2 regions of the Arthrobacter sp. AG1021 genome follow, and region 2 is predicted to be linked to the other one. Evidence: riboswitches for the same ligand, from Rfam matches in the RefSeq annotation. Region 2 holds a riboswitch; the other holds the start of a gene.

Region 1 (7,642 bases), on a different contig from region 2:
ATCGTGCTGCGCGACGGGCAGCCGGCGCTGGCCATCGGCTCGCCGGGCGGCTCGACCATCATCACCACGGTGCTGCAGACCCTGGTCAACCGCATCGACCTGGGTATGGACATCGGCCAGGCCATCGCCGCCCCGCGCGCCTCGCAGCGCAATACCGCGGCGGTCACGGCCGAACCGGAGTTCATCACCGCCTACGGTTCCGCGCTGGAGGCCTTCGGCCACAAGCTGACCCCTGCCGGGGACTCGTTCACCCCGCAGGCTGAAATCGGCGCGGTGGCGGCCGTGGAGGTCGACTCCCACGGCAAGCTCACCGCGGCCGCCGAACCAGTGCGCCGCGGCGGCGGCTCCGCGATGGTGGTGAAGCCGGCCAAGTAGCCCGGCGGGCGCCGCCCGCTGCGCCGCTCCTGCGCCCCGTCCGGCCTGCGGACGGGGCACAGCGTGCTAAGCCACTGGCTGCCCGCGCAAAAAAGCTTGCGGGATGCTGAACCGGAGCGGGCTCTGTCTCGTTCTCACCTTGTACGGTTTTCCACGCTCCCGCCCTCGGCTCTGCGGGAGGAACCAGGACGAACAAGGAGCACGATCATGGGCAAGGCATTTTCGAAAGCCGCGGTCCTCACCGCAGCCTTGACGTTGGTTCTGGCCGGGTGCTCCGGCCAGAACGGTTCAGCCCAGGACAATCCAGGCCAGGGCAATTCCGGAACCTCGAACTACGGGGTGCCGAATACCGGCAGCAGCCCGGTGCCGAATCTCAAGCAGAACGGAGCGATCCTTGAAATGCGGCAGACCGAGCTGGGCAGCATCGCCACCGACCAGCGGGGCATGAGCATCTACCAGTTCGACGAGGACACGCAGAACTCCGGGGCTTCCTCCTGCACCGGCGGATGCCTCGACTTGTGGCCTCCGGTCCCCTCGGGCCCGGCCTCGCTGAGCGATGCCAAGGGCATCACCGGGAAGCTGGGCACCATCACCGGCGCCGATGGCAAGCCGCAGCTGACGCTGAACGGCTGGCCCATGTACTACTACGTTTCGGACAGCAAACCCGGAGACACCAAGGGCCAGGCGGTCAGCGACGTGTGGTGGGTCGTGGACAGCGCCGGCGTGCCGATCCACTGACCTGTGGCGCAGCACAACCGCTGGTTAACTGCCGACCGGCCCCGCCGCCCTTGACTGGGCTGCGGGGCCGGTAGGCCGTGCGGTAGTTCCGGGATCAGACCTGGGCGGCCAAGCGGTTGGAGACCTTGAAGGACGCCGCGCGGTGGGTGTCCTTGACGTGGTCGCCTGCGCCGAACAGCTTGTTGCGCAGCGAGCCGTCGGCGTACTCGGTCTTGTACGCGCCGCGGGCCTGCAGCTCGGGAACCACGTACTCGACGATGTCCTCGAAGGTGCCCGGGGTGATGGCGTAGGCCAGGTTGAAGCCGTCGACGTCGGTGTAGTTGACCCAGTCGATGAGCTTTTCGGCGACCTCGGCGCCGGAGCCCACGGTGATCGGGCCGAAGCCGCCCACGCCAACCCATTCGGCCAGCTGGCGCACGGTCCACGGGTTGCCCTCGTCGCCGCTGGCCTTCTGGAAGGTGGCCACGGAAGACTGGATGGCGTTGGACTTCACGTCGGCGCCGATGACCTCGTCCGGGTTGAAGGTGGACAAATCGATGCCCATCCAGCCGGAGATCAGCACCATGGCGCCCTCGATGTCCGCATAGGACTTGTAGTCCTCATACTTGGCCTGGGCTGCTGCCGAATCCTCGGCGGTGATGATGGTCTGCATCGCGAAGATCTTGATGTCGTAGCGGCCGCGGCCCGCGGCCTCGGCATGGTCGCGGATCTTGGTGACGGTGTCCTTGAGCATTTCGCGGGTCGGGCTGGTCACGAAAACCGCCTCCGCGTTCTGCGCGGCGAACTTCAGGCCGCGCGGCGAGGTGCCTGCCTGGTAGATGACCGGGGTGCGCTGGGTGCTCGGCTCGGTAATGGCGATGCCCGGAACCTTGAAGTACTTGCCATCGTGGTTGATCGGGTGCACCTTGGCCGGGTCGGTGTAGACGCCGGTTTCCTTGTCGGCCTGCACCGCGTCGTCTTCCCAGGAGCCTTCGAGCAGCTTGTAGACCACCTCGAGGTATTCGTCCGCATGGTCGTAGCGCTCATCGTGCTCCATCTGGTCTTCCTGGCCCATGTTGCGGGCGGCCGAAGGCAGGTAGCCGGTGACCACGTTCCAGCCCACGCGGCCGTTGGTCAGGTGGTCGAGGGTGGCCAGGCGGCGGGCGAAGGGATACGGGTGCTCGTAGGCGGTGCCGGCGGTGACGCCGAAGCCGAGGTTCTCGGTCACCGCGGCCATGGCGGAGACCAGCAGGAACGGGTCGTTGACCGGGGCCTGGGCGCCGGTGCGCAGCGGGGACTCGTTGGTGCCGTTGTACACGTCGTAGGTGCCCAGCACGTCGGCGATGAACAGGCCGTCGAACTTGCCCTTTTCCAGCACCTTGGCCAGGTGGGTCCAGTAGCCGATGGTCTTGTAGTCGGCGGCCTTGTCCTTCGGGTGGCGCCACAGGCCCGGGGACTGGTGGGCGACGCAGTTCATGTCGAAGGCGTTGAAGAGGATTTCCCGCTTCGCGTTGTGTGGCTGGTTCTCGCTCATGGATGTGCCCCTTGTTCGTGGTTGAGAAGTGGAAGTCTGGTGGGTGCGCGGCGCGGCGGCCGCTAGCTGGCGTGGTGCCCGGTGGGTGCGGCGAGGTCGCCGGTGACCGAGAGGCGCTGGGGTTGGACCCCGTTGATCTCGTAGTCCCCCACGATGCGCGCCTTGTAGATCGCTGGGTTGTGGGTGGCGATGGTGCGTGCGTTGCGCCAGTGCCGGTCCATGTTGCAGCTGCTGCGGGTGGACGAGGCGCCCAGTCCGTCGAAGAGCTTGCTGGTGGCGCTGATGACTAGCGGCTGCACGATGGTCTGCGCCCGGTTGGCGGCCAGCTCGCAGACCGCGAAGCGCTCCTCCGCGTTCAGCTGCGCGTCCTGCAGCGCGGCTTCGACCTCCAGCACCGCGCCGATGACCACCGAGTCCGCGGCGAAGACCTCCGCGGAGACCTCCCCCACCAGCTGCAGCACCTGCGGTTCGCGGTGCACCGGGACGCCGGTGCCGGTGGTGAAGCTGCGGGTGCGCGCCTGCACCGAGCTGCGCATGTCGTTCAGCGCCGCGCGGCCGATGCCTGCCTGCACCGCCATGAGCACCAGCTGGAAGATCGAGGCCTCGGGGTCGTTGGGATCCTCCGGCATGAAGCTGTCCACCGGCACCTGGTGGAACTCGGTGGTTCCGGTGCCGGTCAGCCCCTGGCCGAAGCCGTCCCAGTCGTCCAGGATCTTCACGCCGCTGTGCTGGGTAGAGACCACGGCGATCTGGCGTCCCGGGCGCTCCGGATGGGCCACCGCGACGGTGGTCCAGTCCGCGAAGATGGTGCCGGTGCAGTAGTACTTCTCGCCGTTGACCACCCAGCGGCCGTCGACCTGGCTGGCCTTGGTGTTCAGCGTGCCCAGCGCGTTGCCGCCGCTTTCGGTGTAGGCGTTGCCAACGATCTGCCCGGCCGCGATGCGGGCGAACCACTTAGCCTTCAGCTGCTCGTCCTGCAGGCGCAGCGCGTCCTCGACAAAGGCAATGTGCGCGCGCCAGAGCTGGCCGATATGGGAATCGGCCTCGGAAAGCTCGATGAGCAGGCGGAAGACGTCGCTGAGCCGGGCCCCGTGGCCGCCGTCGGCGACCGGCAGGCGCAGCGCCCCGAAGCGGTCGCGGTTCAGCAGGCCCACCTGCTCGAAGGGCAGGATGCGGTTGCGGTCGCGCTCCTTGGCGCCGGCGGCGATCTGGGCGAACACCGGACGGAAAATCGCTGCAAGGCGCTCGTAGTCTTCGTCGGCCCCCGGCCCCGGAGTCACCTTGAGCAGCTGGCGGGTCGGACGGTCTTCGGTGAACTCGTCAAGCTCCAGCGCATTGCCGGCGCCCGGGGTGCTCAGCGTGTTAAAGTCCACCTCAAAATCGTTTTGGGGTGCGCCAAAAGACATAAAAAGTCCTCGATTCTTTCCATCGATCCTGGCGGTAGCACCGTCCCTGTCATGGGTGGTTGCTGCGGCGTCGTGGAGCCAGATCTCTCAGCCGCTCTGGATGGGTCGTAATCATTTGTAGCCGTAACAATCGGGCGGCTCCAAGCCCCGAAGTCATATTTCGTCGCTGAAAACGCACGGGTTGCAGGGACTCGCGAGTGCCGATTGCCGCGAACCGCCGAAGATGACCCAAGGAGGAGGGGCAAAGATCGATCAAACCAACGCTCAATGAAATAAATAACGAAATATCCCACAGATTACGCGCTTACATCGAATATTTTTCATGTTACGCAGGATTTGCAATGGAATCGTTCGAATGCGTGTAATGGATGCGTAACCATCCCGAGCGGCCGAGAGATCTGGCTCTACGACGCCGCAGCAACCACCGTTGAATTCCCGGAATTCACGGCCGGTGCTACCGCCAGGACCGATGGAGATGATCATGGCTACTGCCTTTGCCCTGCCTCAGACCGAGGTTGCAACCAGCGCATCCAGCGCGCTGTCCGTGGACTTCCACAATGTCTCGCGCACCTTCACCACCAAGAAGGAGCAGCGCACCGTCCTCGCAGACGTCAACCTCCACATCGAAGCAGGACAGGTTGTGGCGATCCTCGGAGCCAGCGGCTGCGGCAAGTCGACGCTGCTTCGCTCGGTGTCCGGCTTGGACCACCCCACGGGCGGCGCAGTCTTCACCGGCACCCGGGAAGTCAACGACATCAACGAGCTGTGCGCGGTGGCCTTCCAGGAGCCACGGCTGCTGCCATGGCGTTCGGTGCGCGAGAACATCGCACTCGGACTGGCTCCGGGGACCAGCAAGCCGGCCGGCATTGAACTCATCAACCAGCTGCTGGAGCTGACCGGGTTGACCCACGCGGCCGATCTGCGGCCACGCGAAATTTCCGGCGGCATGGCACAGCGCGTATCGCTCGCCCGAGCACTGGCCCGCCGCCCCGGCGTGCTGCTGCTCGATGAACCATTCGGCGCACTGGATGCACTGACCCGCCTGAAAATGCAGGACCTGCTCCTGTCCATCCATGCGTCGTTCCCGACCACCGTCCTGGTGGTGACCCACGACGTCGACGAGGCGCTGACCCTGGCAGATCGGGTGATCGTCCTGGGGCGTGCCAATGGCCAGCAATCAGCGACGGTCATCGAGGACCTCCGGCTGTCCGCGGCGCACCCGCGCAGCCACAGCGACGCACTGTTCGTCACCAACCGCGCCCACCTGCTGGGACTGCTGGGCGTCGACACCGCAAACCACTAATACCGGCTTCGCCACCGGCATCTCGACTTTCTTCTACGGCTGCATCCACGCAGCCGCTGCACTCGCACGCACAAATCAAGGAATTTCCATGCTCGCAAACCGTGTCACCCGTCGTACCGCACTGTCCATCACCGCCCTGACCGTCGGTGCCGTGGCCCTCTCCGGCTGTGCCGGAGAGAACGCCTCGGCAGCCGGCGACGGCAAAACCCTGTCCATCGACTACGCCACCTACAACCCGCTGAGCCTGGTGCTCAAGGAAAAGGGTTGGCTGGATGCGGCAGCCAAGGAACAGGGTGTCACCGTCGAGTGGATCCAATCCGCCGGATCGAACAAGGCAAATGAAGCGCTGCGCGCCGACGCTGTGCAGGTCGGTTCCACCGCTGGCTCCGCCGCACTGCTGGCCCGCTCCAACGGCTCGCCGATCAAGACCATTTCGCTCTACTCGCAGCCTGAATGGGCGGCGCTGGTGGTCAACAAGGACTCGAAGATCACCATCCCGGCAGACCTGAAGGGCAAGTCGGTCGCCGCCACCAAGGGCACTGATCCGTACTTCTTCCTGCTGCAGACCCTTGAGGAGGCCGGTCTGAGCGAAAAGGACATCACCCTGCAGAACGTCCAGCACGCCGATGGGCGCACCGCGTTGGCCAACGGCTCGGTCGACGCATGGTCCGGTCTCGACCCGATCATGGCCGCCGCCGAACAGGACGGCGCCAAGCTGTTCCACCGCAACCTGGACTACAACACCTACGGCGCACTGAATGCCCGCGCGGACTTCATCGAGGAAAGCCCGGAGCTGGCCCAGCTGGTGGTCGACTCGTACGAGAAGGCCCGCGAATGGGCCGTTGCGAATCCGGACGAAACCGCGGACATTCTGGCCGAGGTCGCAGGACTGGAGTCCGAAGTCGCCCAGACGGTGATCAACGAACGCTCGAACCTGGACGTGGACACCGTTCCCGGCGAATCCTTCACCAAGGTGCTCGGCAACATCGCCCCTACCTTGGTTGCCAGCGGCGACGTATCCAAGCAGGAAACCGTTGACGAAGCGCTGGCCACCCTGGTGGATGATCAGTTCGCCACCAAGGCCGACGCCAAGAACATTTCCGGAGAGTAATCATCATGTCCACGCCAACTCAGATTTCCCAGGCAGCCGACGGCAGCTCTGCCGCTGCCGACCGGCACAAACCTGGCTTCGCCGCTCGGATCCTGCAGGCGCCCAAGTGGCTGTTGTCCTTGATCCTGCCGGTGGTCATTGTAGCGGTATGGCAGTACGTCACGGTCAGCGGCATCGTCGCCCCCTGGTCGCTGCCGACCCCGGGTGCGGTGCTCGCCGCGGCCGGTGAGCTGTTCCAAGACGGAGATCTGAGCAAGCATGTCGGAATCTCCACCCAGCGAGTCCTACTGGGCTTCGCGATCGGCTCGCTGCTCGGATTGCTCTTTGGCGCGCTGGTGGGCCTGTCCAAGCTCGCCGACGCCCTGCTGAGCCTGAGCATCGGGGCTCTGCGCGCGGTCCCTTCACTTGCCTGGGTACCGCTGCTGGTGCTGTGGATGAAGATGGGCGAGGATTCCAAGGTCACGCTGATCATCATCGGCGCGTTCTTCCCGGTCTTCACCACCGTCTCGCTGGCCCTGCGCCACGTCGATGCGCAGCTGGTGGAAGCCGCACGCTCCTTCGGGTTCAAGGGCCTGAACCTGCTGCGTACGGTACAGCTGCCGGCAGTGGTCCCGTCCATTTTCTCCGGACTCCGGCTTGCACTGGCCCAGGCCTGGCTGTTCCTCGTGGCAGCAGAATTGCTCGGCGCCTCGATGGGGCTCGGATTCCTCCTGACGGATTCGCAGAACAACGGCCGTCTGGACCGCTTGATCTTGACCATCATCCTGCTCGCGATCTTCGGCAAGATCACCGACGCCCTGCTGTCGGTGGCCGAACGCTGGGCCATCCGGCGCTGGACGTAAACCGGGCACCGACACAGCCCATGTCCTAGTCCGCCACCACCCGATTTCGCATTTCAACCCAAGGAAAACCGCAATGACCACCGAATTGGCATCCAGCACAGCAGCCGCGACCACGGAGAACCGCCACGAATTCTGGGACGAGGCGGCAAACCTTCTGGATTGGGAAACCCCCTGGCACACTACCAGTCAGATCATTCCGGCGGATCCCCAGGCCCAGCGCGGCCCGCAGATCTCCTGGTATCTGGGCGGCACGCTGAACGCCTCAGTGAACTGCGCGGACCGCCACGTGGCCGCCGGCAACGGGGACAAGGTGGCCCTGTACTTCGAGGGCGAGCCGGGCGACCGCATCGCGGT
Region 2 (7,642 bases):
CTGAGCCAGCCCTCACTTCCGTCCCAAAGCTGAATATGCCCGGTGCGATTTTCGTCGGCGTGAAGCATGGATCAGCATCGGCGCCCGTCCGCGTGGATATTGACTTGCGCTTCTACCCTTCTCCGAACCTGACTAAATTCGACATGGTCCTGAAAGGAGATAGCGCCGCTGCTGTGCCGCCAGACCAAGCCGGGGAGCTGATGGTTGGGTTTTGTGGAGCGATGAAGGACGTTCATCTGCGCAAGACGAGCAACGGCGAAGAGCTCAGATTTGCGCCTCCGATACCGCCGACGGATTCGAATCCGAGGGTAAGTGGGATCGGACTCGAATTTTCAATTGATGACGACTGCGTTATGACCCGTATCTGGCCAACGGATTTCCGGGATACGACCATCGGAGAAGCTGGTATGGGCTGGGCTGTGTCTCTCCAAGGCAATACGTCTGCGCCCACTGAAGCCTTTGCGGGATCCCATCATCGCTATGCCTTCCCTCGTATCGCTACCATGACATTGCCCGCTGTCACTGACCTTCTGGACATTCAGTCGGTAGCTACTGAATCTGTGGTCAGCATCCAACCCAGAGATCTCCCAGCCGAGTACGTACCGACCATCTCAAGCCCACAGGTAGTAGACCCGACTGCTCCCACATGGAGGCTTCCCATTCGAAGTGCTGACACCAGCGCGGGATTTCGGTTAGCCGGCATCGACCAGCAAGAGGAGACAAACGTCCAGCGCAAGCTCTTCCTCGCCTCCGCAGCGGCCGGTATCACCGGGGGTGGTTTGATCTGGCTAGTTGGAACCATAGGCCCTGTGTTCAATAAAGTTGTCCAGAACCGACGGAATCGCAGAGCACCTGCAGCAGACGTGGCAGGAGAACTGACGCCGGATCTAGGCAGTAGGACCGATGTCCCGGATTCTTCTGCCTACCCCCGCTTATTCACAGCATCCGCGCTTCTATTCCTTGCTGGATCTACAGTAGCTTGGGCGATCAGGAAACTCAGGCGTTAGCTCCAAGGTGTTGCCACCGCGCAAAGAATGAGAGGTCACTCATGTTCGATGGCACTGGTCGGTGAGCTACGGATTGGCCACGGCGACGGCGTTCTCGGACTTCACGAGGCCGCCAGCGACCGACATGGTGACGAAAATCGGAGCGGCAGGAAGATCAATTACATTAATGATCTCCAGAGTTATGTGCTTCATACACCCACGCTAGGACTACCGAGGGTCCGTTGCGCTCATCCGAACCACTAACGGCGGATGGCTATGGTGCCCGTAAACCGGTCGCCCTACATGGCTAGCTGGCCGTTCTCAGCGTCCCAGACCTACCCCGGCCTCCGTTGAGGATTGCGGTACCCACGCGAGTGGCTTTCAACGTCATTGGATTCTTCAAGAGACATGAGACCTATTTTCCATGGCGGCATGCTGCAGGACACCTGTGTTCTTGACCAGCAACACAATAGCCAGCAAATCCAGAACGACAACCATCAGCACGGAACCGTGCGCTGCCAACCACATCAATTCCGAGTTCGGAAGCATCTGGCCCGGATCAATACTGGATTCCGATTCCATGCGGCCAATGGCGGCGCTGTCGGCAATCAGCCACAAGGCAAAGAAGGCCAGCACGGTGATGTTCAAACCGACCATGTCCACCGCACCCGCGATGCCAAGTGTTTTCATTGGATTTTGCGACCTGTTCGGCTCCCGGAATGCAGTTGTCATTTTGGTTCCCCAATCACAGTTACCGGAGATCATCGCATTTGGAACCCAGTATTCCGTGCATGGCGCGCACCACAGGAGAGAATTAACTGAGCCGTGCCAACGATTTGCCGTCGACGCGAGCTTTCCGGTGCGGAAGACCACCGGACAATCTTCTGACGGCAGATCAAGCGGTAGCAAAGCTCTGGTGCTGAATACTGCCGGCCCTGGACGCCTTTGCTGCTGCAGCGAACCCGCGTTCCAGGTCGCCCAACAGGTCGTCGGCTTCCTCGATGCCCACCGACAGCCGCACCAGATTCGCAGGGATTTCCAGCGGGGTGCCGATCAACGACGCATGGGTCATTTCCCGCGGATAGCAGACCAGGGATTCCACCCCGCCCAGCGACACCGAGAGCTGGAAGAGCTCCATAGACTCGGCGAAGGCGCGGGCGGCTGCCTCGTCAGCCAACTGCAGCGAGAGGATCCCGCCGAAGTCCCGCTGCTGCCGGGTGGCGAGCTCGTGTCCTGGATGCCCGGGCAGCCCCGGGTAGTAGACACGAGTGACATCCGGCCGGTCCTCCAGCCATCCGGCCAGCGTTGAGGCGGTGGTGCAGTGGCGTTCCATGCGCAGGCCCAGGGTCTTCAGCCCGCGCGAGGCCAGGTAGTTGTCCTGCGGCCCGGACACCGCGCCGCCGGCGAACTGTTGGTAGCCCACGGCCTCGGCCAGCGACTGCCCGCGGTGCAGGTGCTCCCCCACGATCACCGCGCCGCCAAGCACGTCCGAGTGCCCGCCGATGTACTTGGTGGTCGAGTGCACCACCGCGTGCGCGCCGAATTCCAGCGGACGCTGCAGGTACGGGGTGGCGAAGGTGTTGTCCACGACTAGCAGCGCGCCGGCTTCTGCGGCCACGGAGGCCCAGCCTGCCAGATCAGCGATGCCCAGCAGCGGGTTGGAGGGGGTTTCCACCCACAGCAGCGCGGTGTTCGGGCGCAGCGCTGCGCGCACCGCATCGAGGTTGGTGATGTCCACGGCGCTGGCGGTGATGCCCCACTTGTGGTGCAGGCGGGTGATCAGCCGGTTGGTGCCGCCGTAGCCGTCGGCGCCCAGCACGATGTGGTCGCCCGGGGCGAGCAGCGCCCGCAGCAGCGCGTCTTCCGCCGCGATCCCGGAGGCGAAGGAGAAGCCTGCGGCTCCGCCTTCCAGCGCGGTGAGCTGGGTTTCGAACCCGTTGCGGGTCGGGTTCGAGCCGCGGGAGTACTCGTGGCCGGCACGCAGCACGTTGATGCCGTCCTGGATGAAGGTGCTGGTCTGGTAGATCGGAGGGATCACCGCACCGGTGTGCGGATCCTTTTCCTGGCCGGCGTGCACCGCCAGCGTATTGAAGCCGCTCATGCGAAGCTCTCCTCTCGGGTCGCGGCCTGGGCCGCGTTCAGCGCGCGGTCCAGGTCGCGGATCAAGTCTGCGGGGTCTTCCAGCCCTACCGAGATCCGCAGCACCGCGCGGTTCAGGCCCGCGTCGGCCAGCTGCGTTTCGGAGAGACGACAGTGGGTCATGGTGGCCGGGTGGGCGATCATGGTGCGGGTGTCGCCAATGTTGGCGGCCAGCACAATCACCTCCAGGCTGTCGATGAACGCGGAAACCAGGGTCTCGTCATGCAGCTCCACCGCCAGCACGCTGCCGGTGCCGCGCGGGAAGAAGCGCTTGGCCCGTTCAAAGTGCGGGTGCCCGGGACGGCTGGGGTGGTGCACCTGCGCCACCGCGGGGTGGGCCTGCAGGAAGTTTGCCAGCAGCAGCAGGTTCTGCTGCGCCGCGGCGGTGCGCACTGACAGCGTTTCGATGCCGGTCAGGATGCCATGGGCGCTGGCCGCCGGCAGGGTCGGGCCCAAGTCGTGCAGGAACTTGGAACGCACCAGCATTGAATAGGCTCCGGCCCCGTAGCGTTCGAGCAGCGAGGTGCCGGCGTAGCGGGCCCGCGGCGCAGCGATCTGCGCCCAGCGGGCCGGGTCCGAGAAATCGAAAGTCCCGGAATCCACGACTACGCCGCCAAGCGCCTGGCCGTGGCCTGCCAGGGCTTTGGTGGCCGAGTGCACTACGATGTCCGCGCCGTGCAGCAGTGGCCTGAAGTTGGCCGGAGTGGCCAAGGTGTTGTCAACGACCACCGGGATGTTGTGGCGGTGGGCGATCTCGCTGAGCGCCGGCAGGTCCGGCAGCGTGGACAGTGGGTTGGTGACCGATTCAAGGAAGAACGCGCGGGTGTCTTCTTCAATGGCGGCCTCCCAGGCCGCCGGGTCGTCCGGGTCCACGAAGCTGATGCGGATGCCGAAGTCGTTGAATGAATCGGTGAGCAGGTCAACCGTGCCTCCGTAGAGCTGGCTGGAGGCGATGATGTGCTTCGGGCCCTGGGTCAGCGCCAGCAGCGCCAGCGCCACGGCGGCCTGGCCGGTGGCGGTGGCCACCGCAAAGGCTCCGGCCTCCAGGGCCGCGGCGCGCTGCTCGAATACCGATACCGTGGGGTTCCCGGTGCGCGAGTAGGTGAAGCCCGTCTGGCGCAGCGCGAACTTCTCCACCGCATCCGCGTGCGAGGGAAATTCGTAGGCCGCGGAAGAATACAGCGGCACGGTCAGCGGTCGGTAGTCCCCGCTCGGGGTGTATCCGGCGTGGATCGCCGCGGTTGACTGCTGTGCGAGGTCTCGTGGCTGGGCCATGGCAGTACTCCTTCTCGTTGTGTAGTCCACGAGAGAGTGCACCGAACACGGTGCCGCGCACCGCCGGCGCCAGACCGATTACCGGCCTGGACATCACGGTACGAGGCACAGCGCCGCGGTTCATCACGCGGCTCGGAGCTGCTCCATCGTTCCTGGCATTAGCACCTTTCGGTTTCCCGATGGTTGCTGCGACGTCGACGAGCCAGATCTCTTAGTCGCTCTTGATGGGTAGGTAGTTCCATGGTTGGGCACCGGCACCGCCAGGCGCAAGCGGGAGTGCGGCCGACGCTTCATGCAGCGCCGCGGCCCGTCATATGTCGCGGTTTCGTCATGCTGGGCATGGCCCCGTATGGCCTTTGTGACGCGCCAAATGAGGCAAAAACCCCTGGATTCCAGGGATTAGGGGTTTATATGTGTCGCGTGAGGACGAATTGAAGACGCACTATGACGTTTCAGCCCAGCAGGTGCACGTCGAACTCAGAGACCACCGAGCGCACTTCCTCAAGGTAACGCTGGGCCTGTTCGGTCAGCGGAATCGCAGCGTGGTCGATCCAGCCGATCTCGATCCGCTCGTCGATGTCCAGCGGGATGGCAACGATGGAGGGGTCCAGCTCGTCGCTGATGATGCCTGTGGAGATCGTGTACCCGCCCAAGCCGATCATGAGGTTGAAGATGGTCGCACGGTCCGAGACCCTGATCTCGCGCTTGCTGGAGAGGGTGGAGAGGATTTCCTCGGCGAAGTAGAAGGAGTTGTTCGCGCCCTGGTCGAAGGTCAGCCGCGGCAGGTCCTCGAGATCCTCCAAGGTGGCGCGCCGGCGGGATGCCAGCGGGTTGGTGCGCGAGATGAAGATGTGCGGATCTGCCAGGAACAGCGGGTGGAACACCAGCCGGGATTCGCGCAGCAGCTTGTCGATGACCTTGCGGTTGAAGTCGTTGCGGTAGAGGATGCCGATTTCGCTGCGTAGCGTGCGCACGTCCTCGATGATCTCCTCGGTGCGGGTCTCGCGCAGCGAGAACTCGTATTCCTCGGCCCCGCTGGCCTGGACCATGCGCACGAACGCATCCACGGAGAACGAGTAGTGCTGGGTCGAGATGCCCAGCAGGCGGCGGGAGGGCGGGCGGCCCAGGTAGCGATGTTCCAGCAGCTGCACCTGTTCGAGCACCTGGCGGGCGTAGCCCAGGAACTCGGCACCCTCCACGGTGAGCGTCACGCCCTTGGCCGAGCGCACCAGCAGCGTGCGCCCCAGACGGGCTTCGAGCTCCTTCATCGCCGAGGACATGCTCGGCTGGGCCACGTAGAGCAGGTCGGCTGCCGCGGAGATCGATCCCTCGGTTGCGACCGCGGTGAAGTAGCGAAGCTGTTGCAGCGTCAGGCCGCTTGCCTTTTGAACCATAGGTTGAGTCTATATCAACCCATAGTTAGCCCCAGTTACCCGATATCGAAAAAGGCCCTGCATGATGGAGGCATCCACTTGATTCAGGCCTGTCCAGGCCCATGAGCAACAGATTGGCCGCCATGGCAGACGCATTGACCTTCAGCATTTCCAGCACCGATTTCAACCAGGACTACACTCCAGCCGAGAGTTCGCGCATCACCACGAACTTCGCGAATCTGGCCCACGGCGAGAACCGCCGGGAGAACCTGGGCAACGCGCTGACGATGATCGACCGGCGCCTGAATTCCCTGATGCACTGGGACAATCCGGACGGCGAGCGCTTCACGCTCCAGCTGGAAATCATCTCCGCCAACGTGCACTTCGACTCGGCGCAGGGGGCGCAGGACTTCCCGCTGCTGGAGGTGCTGAACACCAGCATCCTGGACCGGTACACCGGGACGAGCACCCACGGCATCGTGGGCAACAATTTCTCCTCCTACGTACGGGACTACGACTTCAGCGTGCTGCTGCCGGCAACTGCCGACGCTTCCGGCAAGCCGGTGGTCCCGGAAGATTTCGGTGAGCTGCACGGCCGGCTTTTCCAGCATTTCCTTGATTCGGAGGCCTACCGCCAGCGCTTCGAGCAGCTGCCGGTGATCTGCATCAGCGTCTCCACCTCCAAGACCTACCGCCGCACCGGCAACAGCCACCCGGTGCTGGGCCTGGAATACCAGCAGGACGACTACTCGCTGACCGACGAGTACTTCGCCAAGATGGGCCTGCGCGTGCGCTACTTCATGCCCGCCGGCTCCGTTGCCCCGCTGGCCTTCTACTTCCGCGGCGACCTGCTGAACGACTACACCAACCTGCAGCTGTCCAGCACGATTGCCACCATGGAGACCTTCCAGAAGATCTACCGTCCGGAGATCTACAACGCGAACTCCCCCGCTCCTGCGGTCTACCGTCCAAGCCTTGGCGCGCAGGACTTCTCGCGCACCCAGGTTTCCTACGACCGCGAGGAACGTACCCGCCTGGGCGCAAGCCAGGGCAGGTACACCGAAGAGCACTTCATCACCCCGAACCGCGAACTGCTGAACGCCTGGGCCGCCGGCTACGCTGTCCCCGCCGCCTAAGCACCCCTGAACACCTCACGAACTCAAAGGACCAGTTATGACCAATACCCTGCTTCCCACCTCCATCGTCGGTAGCCTGCCCAAGCCTTCCTGGCTCTCGGAAACCGAGACCCTGTGGTCGCCGTGGAAGCTTGAGGGGGCGGCGCTGGCCGAGGGCAAGCAGGACGCGATGCGCGCCGCGGTGCTGGAGCAGACTCGGCGCGGGATCGACATCATTTCCGACGGCGAGCAGACCCGCCAGCACTTCGTCACTACCTTCATCGAGCATCTGTCAGGTGTTGACTTCGAGAACAAGCAGACTGTGCTGATCCGCGACCGCTACGAGGCCAACGTGCCCAGCGTAGTCGGCGCAGTGGAGCGCAAGGCCCCGGTGTTCGTGGAGGATGCGAAGTTCCTGCGCACGCTGACCGACCGCCAGATCAAGTGGACCCTGCCCGGCCCGATGACCATGGTGGACACCCTGCACGACGCCTACTACGGCAGCCGCGAGAAGCTGGCCTGGGAGTTCGCCGCCATCTTGAACCAGGAGGCCAAGGAGCTGGAAGCCGCAGGCGTGGATGTCATCCAGTTCGACGAGCCGGCATTCAACGTCTTCTTCGACGAGGTGGCCGACTGGGGCGTGGCAGCACTGGAACGCGCTTGCGAAGGCCTGAAGGCCGAGACCGTGGCGCATATCTGCTTCGGCTACGGCATCAAGGCGAACAACGACTGGAAGGCGACCCTAGGCACCCAG

What was found. A riboswitch is a leader RNA that binds a small molecule or an ion and turns the genes downstream of it on or off. The one in region 2 is predicted to bind S-adenosylmethionine.
Region 1: another riboswitch for S-adenosylmethionine. It lies ahead of DFO58_RS14760 (ABC transporter ATP-binding protein); the one in region 2 lies ahead of DFO58_RS07870 (aminotransferase class I/II-fold pyridoxal phosphate-dependent enzyme).

The regions. Positions count from the first base shown of each region.
Region 1 is NZ_RBLB01000010.1:252,384-260,025, forward strand. Features, by position in the region: gene ggt (gamma-glutamyltransferase) at 1-375, shown strand, start outside; gene DFO58_RS14745 (hypothetical protein) at 583-1,113, shown strand; gene DFO58_RS14750 (LLM class flavin-dependent oxidoreductase) at 1,208-2,626, opposite strand; gene DFO58_RS14755 (acyl-CoA dehydrogenase family protein) at 2,689-3,999, opposite strand; SAM riboswitch class I at 4,049-4,139, opposite strand; SAM riboswitch class I at 4,406-4,508, shown strand; gene DFO58_RS14760 (ABC transporter ATP-binding protein) at 4,514-5,335, shown strand; gene DFO58_RS14765 (aliphatic sulfonate ABC transporter substrate-binding protein) at 5,424-6,446, shown strand; gene DFO58_RS14770 (ABC transporter permease) at 6,452-7,288, shown strand; gene acs (acetate--CoA ligase) at 7,362-7,642, shown strand, end outside.
Region 2 is NZ_RBLB01000007.1:514,393-522,034, forward strand. Features, by position in the region: gene DFO58_RS18195 (hypothetical protein) at 1-1,007, shown strand, start outside; gene DFO58_RS18760 (hypothetical protein) at 1,074-1,199, opposite strand; gene DFO58_RS07860 (hypothetical protein) at 1,386-1,718, opposite strand; gene DFO58_RS07865 (cystathionine gamma-synthase) at 1,882-3,087, opposite strand; gene DFO58_RS07870 (aminotransferase class I/II-fold pyridoxal phosphate-dependent enzyme) at 3,084-4,400, opposite strand; SAM riboswitch class I at 4,541-4,631, opposite strand; gene DFO58_RS07875 (LysR family transcriptional regulator) at 4,853-5,794, opposite strand; gene DFO58_RS07880 (putative oxygenase MesX) at 5,917-6,909, shown strand; gene DFO58_RS07885 (methionine synthase) at 6,947-7,642, shown strand, end outside.